One region of the Paenibacillus sp. FSL R7-0048 genome, then DNA from elsewhere that is predicted to be linked to it. Evidence: predicted binding sites of a transcription regulator. Region 1 holds the regulator's gene; each other region holds the start of a gene.
The links. The regulator Rex, encoded in region 1, represses fermentation and respiration genes when NADH is low (regulators of the CRP and FNR family bind a similar motif). The targets are predictions, from matches to a motif close to TTGTGAAATATTTCACAA.

Region 1 (5,668 bases):
GGATGCGCCTGAGCTGGATGAGATGATGATGGAGCTTGTTCCGCTCTTGGATGATGTTGTGCTCGTAGGGCATAATGTCGCTTTTGACTTCCATTTTTTACAAAATGCTTTAGATCGTTGTGGTTATTTGCCATTTCAAGGGCGGATTTTGGATACGATTGATTTTCTGAAAATTTGCTTTCCTTCGCTCACATCTTATCAACTTGGCTCTGTCAGTGCTCATTTTGGAGTGACACATGATCGTCCGCATCAGGCAGATAGTGATGCACTTGCGACTGCTTTAGTGCTGTTGAAATGTCTGGAGGAGCTCTACGAGCTGCCGCTGCTTACGATCCAGAGACTCTGTGAGCTGTTTACCGAAGAGGATAGTGATCTGGGCTGGTACTTTGATGGTCTGCTGCGAGAGCGGGAAGCGGAGACGCTACAGCCCGAAGGTGATCTGACTTTCTATCGTCAATTAGCGCTTGCAGTAGGAGATTGGACGGAGTTAGCGCCACCTAGAGATGAGCATGCTGAGAATCCGCTAGCGAATTTATCTTTTACTGATTATATGGACGAAGTAACCAAACGACTTAAAGACACATTACCGCAGTATGAAAGCCGGGAAGCTCAGGATATTATGATCAATGAGGTGATGACGGCACTTGCCGAAGACAAACACCTACTGATCGAAGCGGGCACAGGAACCGGTAAATCGCTCGGTTATTTGTTGCCTGCCATTTATCAAAGCGTTCGCACCAATGAAAAAGTCATGGTCAGCACTCATACCATTAATCTGCAGGACCAATTGCGCGAGCGGGATATCCCTTTGTTAACGCAGGTAGTTCCTTTTCCGTTTAAAGCTGCTATTTTTAAGGGAAGAGGGCATTATTTGTGTCTGCGTAAGTTTGAGCATAAAATTAATAAAAAGGACTTTATAAGCCCAAGGGAAGATGCGCTTACTGCCGCTCAGATGATTGTATGGCTCACTCAAAGTGAATCAGGGGATGATGAAGAGCTGAATTTAAGCGGCCGGGGCGGTGACTTCTGGGAGACGGTGGCAAGCGATACCGATTCCTGTCTGGGCCGTTCTTGTCCTTGGTTCCGCAAATGTTATTATCATAGGGCCAAGCATGAAGCTGGGATTGCTGACGTGGTTATTACGAACCACTCCAAGCTATTCGCAGATGTTAAGGCTGGGCACCAGCTGCTTCCGGCTTACGAGCATCTTGTCATTGATGAAGCACATCATTTAGAAGATGTGGCTGGTAAACATCTTGGCATGCATATGAAGCATTTCACTGTGGCACACACATTATCGCGGCTGTATAAAGATAGCCGAAACGGACAGCTTCCTGCTCTGCGTCAGATATTACAGTCGTCAGGCAGTGAAGAGGCTTCAGAATGGAGCGGAGTCATCGATCGGATCTACCCGGATCTGCTTACCGTCAAAGAAACCTGGGATGCACTCAGCGACAAGCTGTTCAGCCTTTTGCCGGAACGCAGTGATGCAGGGGCAGGGGAAGCGGGACAACTGGTTATGCGGTTGATTCCCGCCCGTAAGCCGAAGGATTGGGATGAATTGGTTGCGCTAGAGAACACTATGAATCTGACGTTAAGCGACATCATCCGTAAGGGTGATAAAATGCTTAACGAGATGCGTGACCAGGAAAGCCAATCCTCAGCAGACAGCCTTGTTACTGATATTAGCGGTTTATTTAAAGATTTGGCTTCCATACGTGAGCAAGTAAGATTCTTTATGGGGCTGAATGACGATAATGTAGTATATTGGTTGGAGGCAAATGGAAATTACCGCAGCAAATCACTTCAGCTGTATGCCGTCCCTGTGGATGTTAGCAGCCAGCTTAAAGAGTTGTTCTTCGATAAGAAAAAAAGCATCGTGCTTACCTCGGCGACGCTATCTGTAGATAAATCTTTTCAATTTATGATTGATAATCTCGGACTTAACGAAGCAGTAGAAGAGGGACGTCTAATGACCTCACTCCTTCCATCTCCCTTTAAGTATCGCGAGCAGGCACTGCTAGTTATACCGCGTGATTTTCCTAGTGTGAAGGGGAGTGTGGGCGATGCTCGATTTGTCGATACACTCGTACAGTCATTATCGGAAGCTGCTAAAACAACACGTGGGCGGATGCTGGTTCTGTTTACTTCTTATAAAATGCTGCGTCAGGTATATGATCCGCTTAAAGAGGCTTTGGCCTCACAAGAGATTACGGTGCTTGGTCAAGGCGTGGAAGGTGGCAGCCGGAGCAAGCTGATCCGCCGCTTTCAGGACAGTGCAGCATCCGTATTGCTGGGGACGAGCAGCTTCTGGGAAGGTGTAGATATTCCAGGTGAAGCACTGACTTGCCTGGCCATCGTGAGACTTCCGTTTCAACCACCGAATCACCCGTTGGCGGAAGCGAAGTCGGAGTTATTGCAGGCCCAGAAGAAGAATCCGTTCATGAAATTATCTGTTCCTCAAGCGGTTATTCGTTTTAAGCAGGGATTCGGAAGACTGGTTCGCACGGCGCAGGATCGCGGAATAGTTATTGTTTATGATACAAGGGTTATTGAATCTCATTACGGGAAGTATTTCCTTTATTCATTGCCTGGTCCCAAAATGGAGCATATGCTTACTGATCAAATGGTCCCTCGCATAGCGGAATGGCTAGAGGATGGCGGCGCTTCTTAAAACGCTCGTCTTCAGTTTAGCTCCTCCTTATCCTTAAGGGCGGTGTGTTACAGTACCGTCCTTAATAAGGAGAGGTAGACGTTTAAATATGGATTTTCACAAGAACATTACTATTTTTAGGAGGAAAAATATGAAATCGGATAAAATATCAGAAGCCGTTGTTCGCAGACTGCCTGTGTACTTGCGTTTTTTGAATGATCTCCAGAATCGCGAAATATTAACAGTTTCCTCTCAGGAACTTGGACAAAAGCTTGATCTTAATCCCGCACAGATTCGTAAGGATTTAGCATATTTTGGTGACTTCGGCAGAAAAGGTATCGGCTATGATGTAACGTATCTTATTGAGAAAATCCGTCATATCCTGAAGCTGGATCAACAGCTTAATGTAGCTTTAGTTGGAGCAGGTAATCTCGGACATGCCTTGTCTAATTACAATGCATATCTTAAAGATACTATGAAAATCACGGCTATATTTGATTCGTACGCTCCTAAGGTTGGACGTAAGATCAACTCCCTTACTGTGCAACCGATGGATGAACTAGGCAGCACGATTCGTGAGCAAGGTATTCGCATTGCCATTATTACCGTACCTGATTCAGAAGCTCAAAATGTAGCAGATATTCTCATTTCTTCTGGGATTGAAGCGATTTTGAACTTTGCCCCTGTGATTCTGAAGACACCACCGAATATCCGGGTGCATGCAGCTGATTTTACAACTGATCTGCAAAGTCTTGCTTATTACTTGCGGGATGGAAAGGAAGAAAGCGAACATGAACAACAATAAAACGATAATTAAGGGCGGGTATTTTCTGACTCCGGGAACGGATGAGCCGGTTCTGAGTGGATATATGACTATTGAAGATGATTTAATCACTTACATAGGAAAAGAAGAGCCTCAGATGGAAGCTGGAGTGCAAGTGGTTGATGGCAGCCGTCTGCTGTTCATGCCTGGACTTGTAAACACACATGGTCATGCGGCGATGTCTTTGCTGCGTGGATATGGAGATGATTTAGCGCTACAAGTGTGGCTTCAGGAGAAGATGTGGCCAATGGAGGAAAAGTTCACCGGTGATGATGTATACTGGGGAACCTCCTTATCTGTATTGGAAATGCTGAAGGGTGGAACTACGACCTTCCTCGATATGTATGATCATATGGACCGAGTAGCCGAGGTAGCTGAGTTATCAGGTATCCGTTCCGTATTGATGCGTGGTGTGATCGGGTTATGTCCAGAGGATGTACAGAATCACAAGCTTGCGGAAGCAATTTCTTTTGCCCGTAACTGGCATGGAAAGGCTGAAGGTAGAATTACTACTATGATCTCGCCGCACGCCCCTTATACTTGCCCTCCGGACTTCCTGGTTAAGTTCGTGCAGGCAGCGCATGATCTGGATTTACCGATGCATACGCATATGTCCGAAACGAAACGTGAAGTGGAACAAAATGTGGCGGATTACGGGTTGCGTCCTGTAGCTCACTTAGAGAAGCTTGGCATGTTCACACGTCCCTCGATAGTTGCACATGGTGTTCATTTAAATGATGAAGAGATTGAGATCTTGGCTCGCCATAATGTGGGTGTATCTCATAATCCGGGCAGTAATTTGAAGCTGGCTAGCGGAGTGGCTCGGGTTACTGATCTTCTAAAAGCTGGTGTGAAGGTGTCTCTTGGCACGGATGGCGCGGCAAGCAACAATAACTTGGATATGTTTGAAGAGATGCGGCTTGCAGCTCTCATTCATAAGGGTGTCAGCGGTGATCCAACGGCTGTTCCAGCTCCAGAGGCTCTGCGTATGGCTACAGAATATGGCGCGCAGTCCATCTTTTTAAATAATGTAGGCAGACTTGCTGTAGGGATGAAAGCAGATTTCATTGCTATTGATATCGATCAGCCGCATTTGCTGCCACACACAGATCTGTTGTCTCATGCAGTTTACTCTGCTAGCGCTAAGGATGTTGAGCATGTGTGGGTGAATGGTAAACAGGTCATCAAGCATGGACAATGCTTAACCCTGGATGAGGAAGCTATCCGGCGTAAAGCGCAAGAAGCCTTCGAAGGTTTATTGAAGCGTTAAGTCTGGAGAATAACGAATAAATAATAGGCTGCGACTTTTTGCTTTTAGCAAAAGTTGCGGCCTTTTGTGTATTTTTAAGGCTGGGAAAGCTAGAAAATTATGAAATTTTGGATAAACGCGCGGGTGTGTTATATAATCAAAAAAGATATATTACTAGAAAGGGAGCTGTACCTTGAAGAAAAGGAAAAAATGGATCCTCCTGGGGTCAGTTCTGATTCTGCTCCTGGGGTTTGGACTTATCCAGTTCTATGCCTATATTATGAAAGATCAATGGAACGAGCGTGATATCGCTAAGGATGTTGCCAAAACCAGAGCGGGTCTAACAGAGGTAACTAAAGCACAAAAATCGGTTTGGGATGAAAATGCAGTGTACTGGGTTTTAACAGGAAAAAATGAAGCCGGGACTGCTCTTATGGTCTGGGTCCGCTTTACGGTAGATGGAAAATTTGCTGAAGGCGACGACGCAGTGTTTGCTGAGGAACTAAGTAAAGGAACCTCGGAAGCCCAAATACGCGGCATTATCAAAGCTGATCTTCCGGACATAACGATTGAACGCTTGCTGCCGGGAGTATATAACGGAGAGTATGCTTGGCAGCTTTTTTATAAACAGAGCGGTCGGTATTATTATCAATTTTATCGCTTTTCGGATGGGTCCCGAATGGGCGAAGGTTACAGTTTACCTAAAAGTTAAGCTGAACATAAGGGAATTAAGGGTGGCATAGTAAACAAGCGAACTTATTATAAGTTCGCTTGTTTACATTTATTTGATGTACAAAAGTGATATACTAAGTGATATACTGAATGGGTGGTTATCACCGAATATTCTCTTATATTCACATACGAAAATAGGCCGATTGATTAAAAATCAAGGCCGGTTTTGTCGAAAGTGAGGAATTTATTTGGTATTGATGGAAATATTTAA
Region 2 (5,668 bases), 2.0 Mb from region 1:
TCTCCCAGTGTAGCAAGCACCATTCCAAGCACTAATCCAGGATAATTAGGCATCCACAAAAGAAACGCATAGCCACCCAAATAAAACAGGGCACTTGCAGTCATTTGTGCCGTTGAGGTAGACGCGAACCAGCGCTTAATCATTGTTACCAATGGCTGAGCTGCAAAAATCAAAATACCGTTCAGTGTCCAGAGAAAACCATAAGTTTTCTTAGGCCAGCCCTCTGAAATAATGAACGGAGATACCCCTGTATTCCAGATAGAGTTACCGAGAAGCAGGAACAAAGAACCGATCCCCATATAAAGATAAATACGAGTATGCCCCATTAGCTTCCACGTGGATTGTTTCTCTGGTTCATTCTTCTGATGCCCCATTACCTCATGCGCAGGTTCTCCACCGATTTTCTTCAGATATATAAAAAAGAAACCCGCAAATACCGCCGAGGTTACACCATTCATTACAAAGCTTAGCATATAGGAAATATCGGCCAAAAAACCGCTTAATGCCGTCCCCAGTGCTACACCAATATTATTGGCGACATAAATAACATTAAACAGCTCACCACGCTGCTTCGTGAAACGAAAGCCGATAAATGCCTGAATGGCAGGTAATGATAAGGAATTAAATAATCCCACTAGTCCCATTGCAACCATAAATAACGTCCAGTTGTTACTAGCTGCCGGCAAGGTGAACAGTGCCAAAGCATTCATGGCGAGCGCTCCGACAATCAGCCGGTTCACGCCTACCTTATGATAGAGTGAGCCCCCGAGTAGTTGACCCACGATCCCACCAACCGATTGAATAAGAATCACCAGTCCAGCATCTGACATGCTGCGTCCAAGCTCATCAAATACATACATCGTAACGAGCGGCCACATCAGCGCACTACCTGTTGCGTTAATTAGGCTGGCAATTAGAAATATTTTCACTTCTTTTGGATATGCCTGTAAAAACTTCATAAGTAGTGTACATCCCCTGTTATATATGTGTCATTAATTCATCCAGTATCATCCCAAAACAGGGTTATGAGCAAGCATATACATTGACGTTTTATCGTGATAAAGTACGCATGAAATCTAGAGGATAAAACGCACATATCGCATGAAATATCCCGTCTCCCTTGGGGTTCACGTCCACAGTCCTCCCTAGTTCTAATATCTATTCTTATTTTAAAGCCGTGGCTGTCGTCCGTAAAGCAAACTAAACAAGAAGAAACTGATTCGCTTTTAGAAAGACGGGGTAATAGAGCCTAGAAACACTCCCCCTTCAAAATTCGCCGTGATCCGATTTCGTTCCCCCGAGCGCGGATATATCACGGCGGATTTTTTTGTGTCTACATAACAAAAAGCACCCCTAAAACATTAACGCCACCAATAAGGCAGACCTTGAATGTTCTATGGAGTGCTCTATAAGACGAGCTTAAGCGTGTTTTTTGACACTGCTGCCGGACATGCTATCTACGGATTGAATAGCCGTAGGTGCTTTACGCAAGTATGCCATCCAATAGGCAGCTGCGACAAATATTGCTCCACCCGTTAGATTGCCGAGCCAGACGGGAACAAAGTTAGTGAAGTATTGCCCCCATGAATAATAACCTTCAAAAATAGCTGCTGGAATTAGGAACATGTTAGCTACAACGTGCTGGAATCCTATCGCAACAAAGGCCATCGTCGGGAACCAAATACCAAGGATTTTGCCGCTGAAGTTATCTGCTCCATAGGAGAGCCATACGGCCAGCGCAACGAGCCAGTTACAGCCGATACCCGAAACAAATGCCGGAAAGAATTCTGCATCGATTTTATGACCAGCCATATCCACCAATTTTTCTAAATACACACCCTCTGAAGTTAAACCCACCACATGACCGAAGAAATAAGCTACAAATAATGCCCCTGCCAGATTACTAATCGTAATGAGCAAAAGATTCTTCACAACTTCCCAGAAAGAAATCTTCTTAGCCATAAAAGCGAGCGGCACGGCCATCATATTCCCTGTCAGCAGTTCTCCACCTGCAAGGAGTACCATGATCAGCCCAACGGGGAAGACTGCGGCTCCGATAAAGTTAGCAATGGAACCCCATTCCTGTGGTGCGCCAGCAATGACGCGAATATCTAATAAAAACCCGAGCGCAATAAACGCTCCTCCCAAAAAGCCCAGAATAAGTACGGTACTTAGCGGATTATGAGCTTTTTTTATGCCGTTCTCTACAGTTACTTCGGCAATTTGCTGCGGTTTGCTATAAGCCATGGTTCCTATCCCCTTCATCTATTTACTTCAAATTTGTTCCTTTATGACCATTGTAGCGTGTCGTAAAACACATTAACGTGATAATTATCACTTTGAGAAAACTAAGTGAAAGTTTTCACTGACATGTCAAATTTACTGCGACCTGTGCACAAATAGAAGTTTGCGACTGGCCTACTAAGCCAGCATATCTTGTTTCGTTGGATTACATTTGAGCGTACGCAGCAGCTATCGGACACCGTTGACCCTATATGCAGCTATATCTCACTGGAGCTATACCTAACTGGAGTCATACCTCACTATAGTCATACTTCACTATCGGCATTCTATCGGACTCGGATGACTCTAATCTTAGCTTTTGAGCATATTTGGCCCACACCCGGACATCGGACTCAGATAACCTTATTTGTAACTTTCGAGCACATTTGACTCGCTATCGGACCCCATAGTCGCTATTAGCACCAAAAACACACTAGTTTTACCTCGTTCTATGTAATAGCTGCACTGGAGTCCGAAATCACGCTCAAACGGCGATTAATTGCTAAATAGCGGCTTCTGAGTCCGGATAATTCTGAGGTGGGCGGTTTCTCAGCATGATCGGACTCAGTTGACCCTATTCGTAGCTTTCGAGCACATTTGGCTTGCTATCGGACCCCATAGTCGCTATTGGCACCAAAAACACACTAGTTTTACCTCGTTCTATGTAATAGCTGCACTGGAGTCCGAAACCACGCTCAAACGGCGATTATTTGCTAATTAGCGGCTTCTGAGTCCGAAAGCTTCTGCGGGGGGCGATGACTCAGCACGATCGGACCCAGTTGACCCTAATCGTAACTTTCGAGCACAATTGGCTCGCTATCGGACCCCATAGTCGCTATTGGCACGAAAAACACACTAGTTGTCCCCCATTCTATGTAATAGCTGCACTGGAGTCCGAAATCACGCTCAAACGGCGATTAATTGCTAAATAGCGGCTTCTGAGTCCGGAAAATTCTGAGGTGGGCGGTTTCTCAGCATGATCGGACTCAGTTGACCCTATTCGTAGCTTTCGAGCACATTTGGCTTGCTATCGGACCCCATAGTCGCTATTGGCACCAAAAACACACTAGTTGTAACTCGTTCTATGTAATAGCTGCACTGGAGTCCGAAATCACGCTCAAACGGCGATTAATTGCTAAATAGCGGCTTCTGAGTCCGGAAAATTCTGAGGTGGGCGGTTTCTCAGCATGATCGGACTCAGTTGACCCTAATCGCAACTTTCGAGCACATTTGGCTTGTCATCGGACCCCATGGTCGCTATTAGCACGAAAAACACACTAGTTTTACCTCATTCTATGTAATAGCTGCACTGGAGTCCGAAATCACGCTCAAACGGCGATTATTTGCTAATTAGCGGCTTCTGAGTCCGATAAATTCTGCGGAGGGCGGTGACTCAGCACGATCGGACTCAGTTGACCCTATTCGTAACTTTTGAGTACATTTGGCTTGCCATCGGACCCCATAGTCGCTATTGGCACCAAAAACACACTAGTTGTACCTCGTTCTATGTAATAGCTGCATTGGAGTCCGAAACCACGCTCAAACGGCGATTATTTGCTAATTAGCGCCTTCTGAGTCCGAAAGCTTCTGCGGAGGGCGATAACTCAGCACGATCGGACTCAGATGACCTTATACAGAGCTTTTGAGCAAATTTAGCTCGCTATCGGACCCCATGGTCGCTATTAGCACGAAAAACACACTAGTTGTAACTCATTCTATGTAATAGCTGCATTGGAGTCCGAAACCACGCTCAAACGGCGATTATTTGCTAATTAGCGGCTTCTGAGTCCGAAAGCTTCTGCGGAGGGCGATGACTCAGCACGATCGGACTCAGTTGACCTTATACAGAGCTCCTGAGTCCGGAAGCTTCTGCAGAAGGTGGTGACTCAGCACGATCGGACTCAGTTGACCCTAGTCGTAACTTTCGAGCACATTTGACTTACTACCATCACCGAAGCCATTGGATTGCATCTACCCAAGCAGCTATTCAGCACCTAACAAAAAAAAGCAGTGATCCTCCCGTAACAGGAGGATCACTGCTTCTCTAGCTTTACAAGGCTGTCTTATTCTTCGATAAATCACTCAGGAACAACGTCCCTTTTTAAACCGTTACAGCCTCTTTGCTTGGTACTGTTGTCGGCAGCGCTTGAAGACCTACTGTATTCAGGAAGTTCCAAGGTTTGTTGTAATGCGGTTGGAAGAAGAAATCGATAAAGGCTAGTTGGTCGATTGTCATATGATTTTGAATACATACAGACACTGTGTTGATCGATTGCGTCAGATCCATCTTGGACATAATTTGAGCCCCGAGAATACGGCGTGTGGCGCGATCAAACACTACTTTTAACTGTACCTGCTCAAAGGTGGGCATAAATTCCGGACGGTAGTTATCAATAATCATGGCGGTTTCTACGTCCATTCCTTCAGCCTTAGCTCCTTCTTCAGTAAGCCCTGTTGCAGCGATATTGTCTTCATAAATCTTAATGCCCGAAGTCCCTTGTGTACCCATATAAGGAATGGTCTCTGTTACCAAGTTGCGTGCAACTAAGGTTCCCATCCGCACGGCATTGGTTGCCAGTGGGATATAGGCGTGTTTGCCTGTAGGGTTGTAATGAATCGCACAGCTGTCGCCAGCGGCATATACATCCGGGCAGCTAGTCTGCATATAGTTATTGACTACAATGGCACCATTAGGCAGCATATCGACTTGACCTTTTAAGAGTTCAGTATTAGGACGGAAACCAATGCAGAGAATGACCAGATCTGTCTCATGCTCACCTTTGCTTGTAATAACCTTTGTTACCTTACCGTCTTTGCCTGCAAAAGTGCTGACCTTCTCATTCAGTGCCAATTTAATCCCATGATCCTGAAAAGATTGTTCGATCGGTGCAGTAAATTCTTGGTCCAGATATTTACTCAGAATGCGATCTTCACCATCAATTAGCGTAACTTGCTTGCCATTCATTTGAAAAGCTTCCACCAGTTCAACGCCGATATATCCAGCGCCGACGACGGTGATTTTATTCGCTTGTTTAGCTTTTTCTATAATAGTGTTGGAATGATCATAGTTCTTGGAAAGTAAAATCCCCTCGAGTTCAAATCCTTCAAGCTTCGGCACAATCGGCCATGAACCTGTAGTCATAATCAGCTTATCGTAGGTGTCAGCGAACTCGTGACCTGTCTCCAGATTGCGTACACGCAATGTTTTGGACTTCGTATCCACTGCAGTTACTTCATGACGCATATTGGTCTTTACGCCAAGCTCTGCAAGCTTTTCTGGTGAAGAATAGAATAGCCCCTCTGGGTCTTTAACCACTCCACCTACATACAAGGCAATTCCACAGGATAAGAAGGAAATATTATCATTTCGCTCATATACAGTAAT
Region 3 (5,668 bases), 270 kb from region 1:
TTGCTGGACGGTAAACCGGAAGCGCAATACAATACACAGGACTACTACGCAACCATGTCCAATGTAATTCAAGAGCTGTTCTCCAAAAAAGGAACAGATTCCAAGACACAGCTTGAAGCTGCTGCAAAAACAGTGCAGGAGAAATTCTTCGATACAATTAAAGTAGAATAGGCAAGGAAGGACAGAACCGGCTCCTTTAGGAGTCGGTTTTTTTATGTTTATATTATTGATATTTTTATAAATCAACACGACGGATGGCTTCCGACTATTTTTTAGAGGGTCATGAGAAAAATAGAGTGTCAACAAAATTAGATTTGCATTTTTAAAATATTTTTGCGAGCGGAAAGGTAGAAAATGGGTATCGGTTCTTGTCTTTTTAAACATAAACTTTAGATTTAAGGAATAATAAAGCGTAAATAATGGTAAAAAACCTATAATATGATCGAATGAAAGCGCTTTGAAAACAAATCAAAAAAACTTTATACTTTGTGAAAGATTTCACTATACAAGGTGGAAATGATGTGATAAGATAAATGTGTAGAGAAAAACAACCTAAAAATTGACAGGAGGACGAGGGAGATGGCAGTTAAGAACGAAGTCGCCGCCCAAGTTAAACAAACTACCGCTGAAGAGTATATTCAGACTTTGGTGGATAAAGCGAAAAAAGCACATGAGGCATTCATGGCGCTGGATCAAGAGCAAGTTGACACAATCGTTCATGCAATGGCGTTGGCTGGACTCGACAAACATATGTACCTCGCTAAATTGGCTGTAGAAGAAACTGGCCGCGGGGTTTACGAAGACAAAATTACTAAAAACATCTTCTCGACAGAATATATCTGGCACGGAATTAAATACGATAAAACAGTAGGCGTTATTGAAGACAATGCTTATGAAAGCTTCCAAAAAATTGCTGAGCCCGTCGGAATTGTAATGGGTATCACACCGGTAACCAACCCTACATCCACCACGATGTTTAAAGCGTTGATTTCGATTAAGACACGGAACCCTATTATATTCGGTTTCCACCCATCTGCGCAAGAGTGTAGTGCAGCAGCTGCTAGAATTCTTCATGATGCGGCTGTAAAAGCTGGCGCACCTGAGAATTGTATCCAATGGATTGAAATGCCAACGATGGACAAAACAAACGCTTTGATGAATAACCCTGACGTTGCACTTATTCTTGCAACTGGCGGTTCTGCAATGGTAAAAGCAGCTTATAGCTGTGGTAAACCAGCTCTTGGCGTAGGTCCTGGTAACGTACCTGCATTCATCGAAAAGAGCGCGGATATCGATCAAGCCGTAACGGACATCATTCTTTCCAAAACATTTGATAATGGTATGATCTGTGCTTCCGAGCAAGCTGTTATTATCGAAGAACCAATCTTCGATCAAGTGAAAAAGAAAATGATCGCTAATGGCTGCTACTTTGTTAACAAAGAAGAAGCTGCCAAACTGACTAGCGGCGCTATGAACGTTGATAAATGTGCAGTTAACCCAGCAATCGTAGGACAATCCGCAGTGAAAATTGCTGAAATGTGCGGCATTCAAGTTCCTGCCGGCACTAAGATTCTGGTAGCAGAACTTGAAGGTGTAGGCACTAAATATCCATTGTCCGCTGAAAAATTGAGTCCTGTGCTTGCTTGCTACAAAGTTAAAAACGCAGATCAAGGTATTGAACGCGCAGCACAAGTTGTTGAATTTGGTGGTATGGGCCATAGTTCGGCTATCCACTCCAACAACGAAGAAGTAATCATGAAGTTCTCTAACCGTCTGCAAACAGGACGTATTCTCGTTAACTCGCCTTCCACTCATGGTGCGATCGGCGATATCTATAACACTAACATCCCTTCGTTGACGCTGGGCTGCGGATCTTATGGTCGTAACTCCGTGTCGCAAAACGTTACAGCAATTAATTTGATCAACGTGAAAAGGGTGAATCGTCGTACCGTGAATATGCAATGGTTTAAAGTACCTGACAAGATCTATTTCGAAAAAGGCGCTACTCAGTACCTGACCAAAATGCCTGATATCACACGTGTCGCAATTATCACTGACCCAATGATGGTTAAGCTTGGATATGTTGAGAGAGTTGAACATTACCTGCGTCAACGCCAAACTCCTGTAGCGATCGAAGTGTTCTCGGAAGTTGAACCAGATCCATCGACAACTACAGTTGAAAAAGGTACAGCAATGATGAACAGATTCCAACCGGACTGCATCATCGCACTTGGTGGTGGTTCCCCAATGGATGCTGCAAAAGGAATGTGGTTATTCTATGAACATCCAGACGCTGACTTTAACGGTCTGAAACAAAAATTCATGGATATCCGTAAACGGGTTTACAAATTCCCTAAACTTGGAAACAAAGCTAAGTTTGTAGCGATTCCAACTACTTCGGGTACAGGTTCGGAAGTAACATCTTTCGCAGTTATTACCGATAAAACAACTGAACAACACACTAAATATCCTTTGGCTGACTACGAGCTAACTCCAGACGTAGCTATCATTGATCCAGAGTTCGTATATAGCTTGCCAAAAACTGCTGTAGCTGATACAGGTATGGACGTATTGACACATGCCATCGAAGCTTATGTATCTGTTATGGCGAGTGACTACACGGATGGTCTGGCAATTAAAGCAATCCAATTGGTATTCCAATACCTTGAAAAATCGGCTCTTGAAGGCGACAGAGTTGCCCGTGAAAAAATGCATAACGCATCAACACTTGCTGGTATGGCCTTTGCTAATGCTTTCCTGGGTATTAACCACAGCTTGGCGCATAAATGGGGCGGTCAATATCACACTGCTCACGGTCGAACTAATGCGATCCTTATGCCACACGTTATTCGTTACAATGCTAAGAAACCTACGAAGTTCGCTTCGTTCCCTAAATATTCACACTTCGTAGCTGACGAGCGTTATGCAGAAATCGCCCGTATTCTGGGATTGCCAGCTCGCACAACTGAAGAAGGTGTAACTAGCCTGATCAATGCTATTCGCGACATGAACAAAAAACTGGGTATCGAAGAATCCTTCCAACAATTGGGCTTTGATCCTAAGGATTTTGAATCCCATGTAGATTACTTGGCTGACCGTGCATTTGAAGATCAATGTACAACTGCCAATCCTAAGCTGCCACTGGTATCTGAACTTGCAGATGTATATCGTAATGCTTTCTACGGAAGATTTGATAATTAATATTTGGTTAAGTAGATAATAGGATGGTTGTGGATTAGATATAAGTGACAAATATCACCGGAAAGGTGATATTTGTCACAGTCTATTTATAGAAAATAAACTAAAATGTTTATATAAACAACGGTCCCATATATGGAACAATGATTGTGAATTTTCGAACAACCATATTTTTCTTGGGATCACGAGACACGGGATCAACCTTCAAGCCCGCGATCTCTACAAATATAATATAAATATAGATGGAGGGATTTAGCATGTCGGTGATTGAAAAAGATGTACAAGAAGTGAAATCCGGTTGGAGAAGTTTTACAAAAGGTAAATGGTCCAGAAAAGTTGACGTTAACAACTTTATCGCAAGCAACATTAAGCCTTATGAAGGAAACGAAGAATTCCTCGTAGGACCTACTAGTAACACAACTGAACTGTGGAAGATTATTTCCCAATTGAGCAAGGAAGAAAGAGAAAGAGGCGGCGTATGGGATGTTTCCCTAGATACTGTCTCCACAATCACTTCACATGCTCCAGGCTACATTGACAAGGACAAGGAACAAATTGTAGGCGTACAGACTGATGCTCCTTTCAAACGTTCCATCCAGCCATTCGGCGGGATCAAGATGATGGTTGATGCTACGAAGGCTTATGGCTTCGAGCTTCCACAAAACATCGTTGACATGTTTACGAACATTCGCAAAACGCATAACCAAGGCGTATTTGATGCATATACACCAGACATGAGAGCTGTGCGTAAATCCGGCGTAATTACAGGTCTTCCTGATGCTTACGGACGCGGACGCATCATCGGCGACTACCGCCGCATTGCTCTGTACGGTATTGATTTCCTCATTAAAGACAAAAAACAACAACAAACTGAGCTTGAAGTAGATTCCATGACTGAAGATATCATTCGTTTGCGTGAGGAGCTGTCCGAGCAAATTCGTGCACTTGGCGAATTGAAAGAAATGGCAGCTGCTCATGGTATGGATATTTCCAGACCGGCGACCAACTTCAAAGAAGCTACTCAATGGGTATACTTCGGATATCTGGCAGCAGTTAAAGAGCAAAATGGTGCGGCGATGTCCCTGGGCCGTGTGTCCTCTTTCCTGGACATCTATGCAGAACGCGATATTGCTGAAGGTACTTTGACTGAAGAACAAGTACAAGAAATCGTCGATCATTTCGTAATGAAACTGCGTATCGTGAAATTCTTGCGTACACCTGACTATAATGATCTGTTCTCCGGCGACCCAACATGGGTAACTGAATCCATCGGTGGTATGGCTGAAGACGGAACAACTCGTGTTACTAAGAACAGCTTCCGTTTCTTGAACACCCTGTACAACTTGGGTCCAGCTCCGGAACCAAACTTAACTGTACTGTGGTCCGAAAAATTGCCTGAAGCCTTCAAAAAATATTGTGCTAAGGTTTCCATCGAAACTAGTGCAATTCAGTATGAAAATGACGATGTAATGCGTCCATACTGGGGTGAAGATTATGCGATTGCTTGCTGCGTATCTCCAATGCGTATCGGTAAACAAATGCAGTTCTTCGGTGCTCGTGCCAACCTGGCAAAAGCATTACTGTATGCTATCAATGGTGGTGTAGATGAAAAATCCGGAGCACAAGTTGGACCGGAATTCCCAGCGATCACTTCTGAATATCTGGATTATGACGAAGTAATGAAACGTTTCAAACCGATGATGGAGTGGTTGGCTAAGACTTATGTTAACACTTTGAACATCATTCACTATATGCATGACAAATATTCTTACGAACGTATCGAAATGGCGCTGCATGACCGTGACATTCTGCGTACGATGGCTTGTGGTATTGCTGGGCTGTCCGTTGCAGCTGACTCACTAAGCGCAATTAAATACGCCAAAGTAAAACCTATTCGTAACGAACAAGGTATTGCGATCGATTTCGAAACCGAAGGCGAATTCCCTTGCTACGGTAACAATGACGATGCTGTTGACAGCATCGCAGTAGAATTGGTTGAAACCTTCATGACTATGATCCGTAAAAACAAAACATATCGTGATTCTGTGCCGACTCAATCGGTACTGACCATTACTTCGAATGTAGTGTACGGTAAGAAGACAGGTACTACACCTGACGGACGTAAGAAAGGTGAACCTTTCGCACCAGGTGCTAACCCAATGCACGGACGTGACAAGAAAGGCGCCTTGGCTTCCCTGAACTCTGTAGCTAAACTGCCTTACTCCGATGCACAAGATGGTATCTCTAATACGTTCTCCATCGTACCTAAGGCACTTGGTAAAGACGAGGATTCCCGTAAGTCTAACCTGGTACACATGATGGATGGATACTTCCATAACAACGCTCAGCATTTGAATGTTAACGTATTTAACCGTGAACAGCTGATGGACGCTATGGAGCACCCAGAGAACTATCCACAATTGACTATCCGTGTATCCGGTTATGCAGTTAACTTCATCAAGCTGACTCA

Region 2: NSQ91_RS30220 (formate/nitrite transporter family protein) is a predicted target of Rex. The motif match lies at 2,351-2,368, and genes of this name have one in related genera.
Region 3: pflB (formate C-acetyltransferase) is a predicted target of Rex. The motif match lies at 3,346-3,363, and genes of this name have one in related genera.

What each region holds. Positions count from the first base shown of each region.
Region 1 is NZ_JBBORF010000001.1:4,789,537-4,795,204, reverse strand. Features, by position in the region: gene dinG (ATP-dependent DNA helicase DinG) at 1-2,674, shown strand, start outside; gene NSQ91_RS21375 (redox-sensing transcriptional repressor Rex) at 2,805-3,458, shown strand; gene NSQ91_RS21370 (amidohydrolase) at 3,445-4,746, shown strand; gene NSQ91_RS21365 (cell wall elongation regulator TseB-like domain-containing protein) at 4,919-5,437, shown strand.
Region 2 is NZ_JBBORF010000001.1:6,818,241-6,823,908, forward strand. Features, by position in the region: gene NSQ91_RS30215 (MFS transporter) at 1-959, opposite strand, end outside; gene NSQ91_RS30220 (formate/nitrite transporter family protein) at 1,420-2,247, opposite strand; gene NSQ91_RS30225 (FAD-dependent oxidoreductase) at 4,385-5,668, opposite strand, start outside.
Region 3 is NZ_JBBORF010000001.1:5,062,573-5,068,240, reverse strand. Features, by position in the region: gene NSQ91_RS22665 (ABC transporter substrate-binding protein) at 1-171, shown strand, start outside; gene adhE (bifunctional acetaldehyde-CoA/alcohol dehydrogenase) at 580-3,201, shown strand; gene pflB (formate C-acetyltransferase) at 3,456-5,668, shown strand, end outside.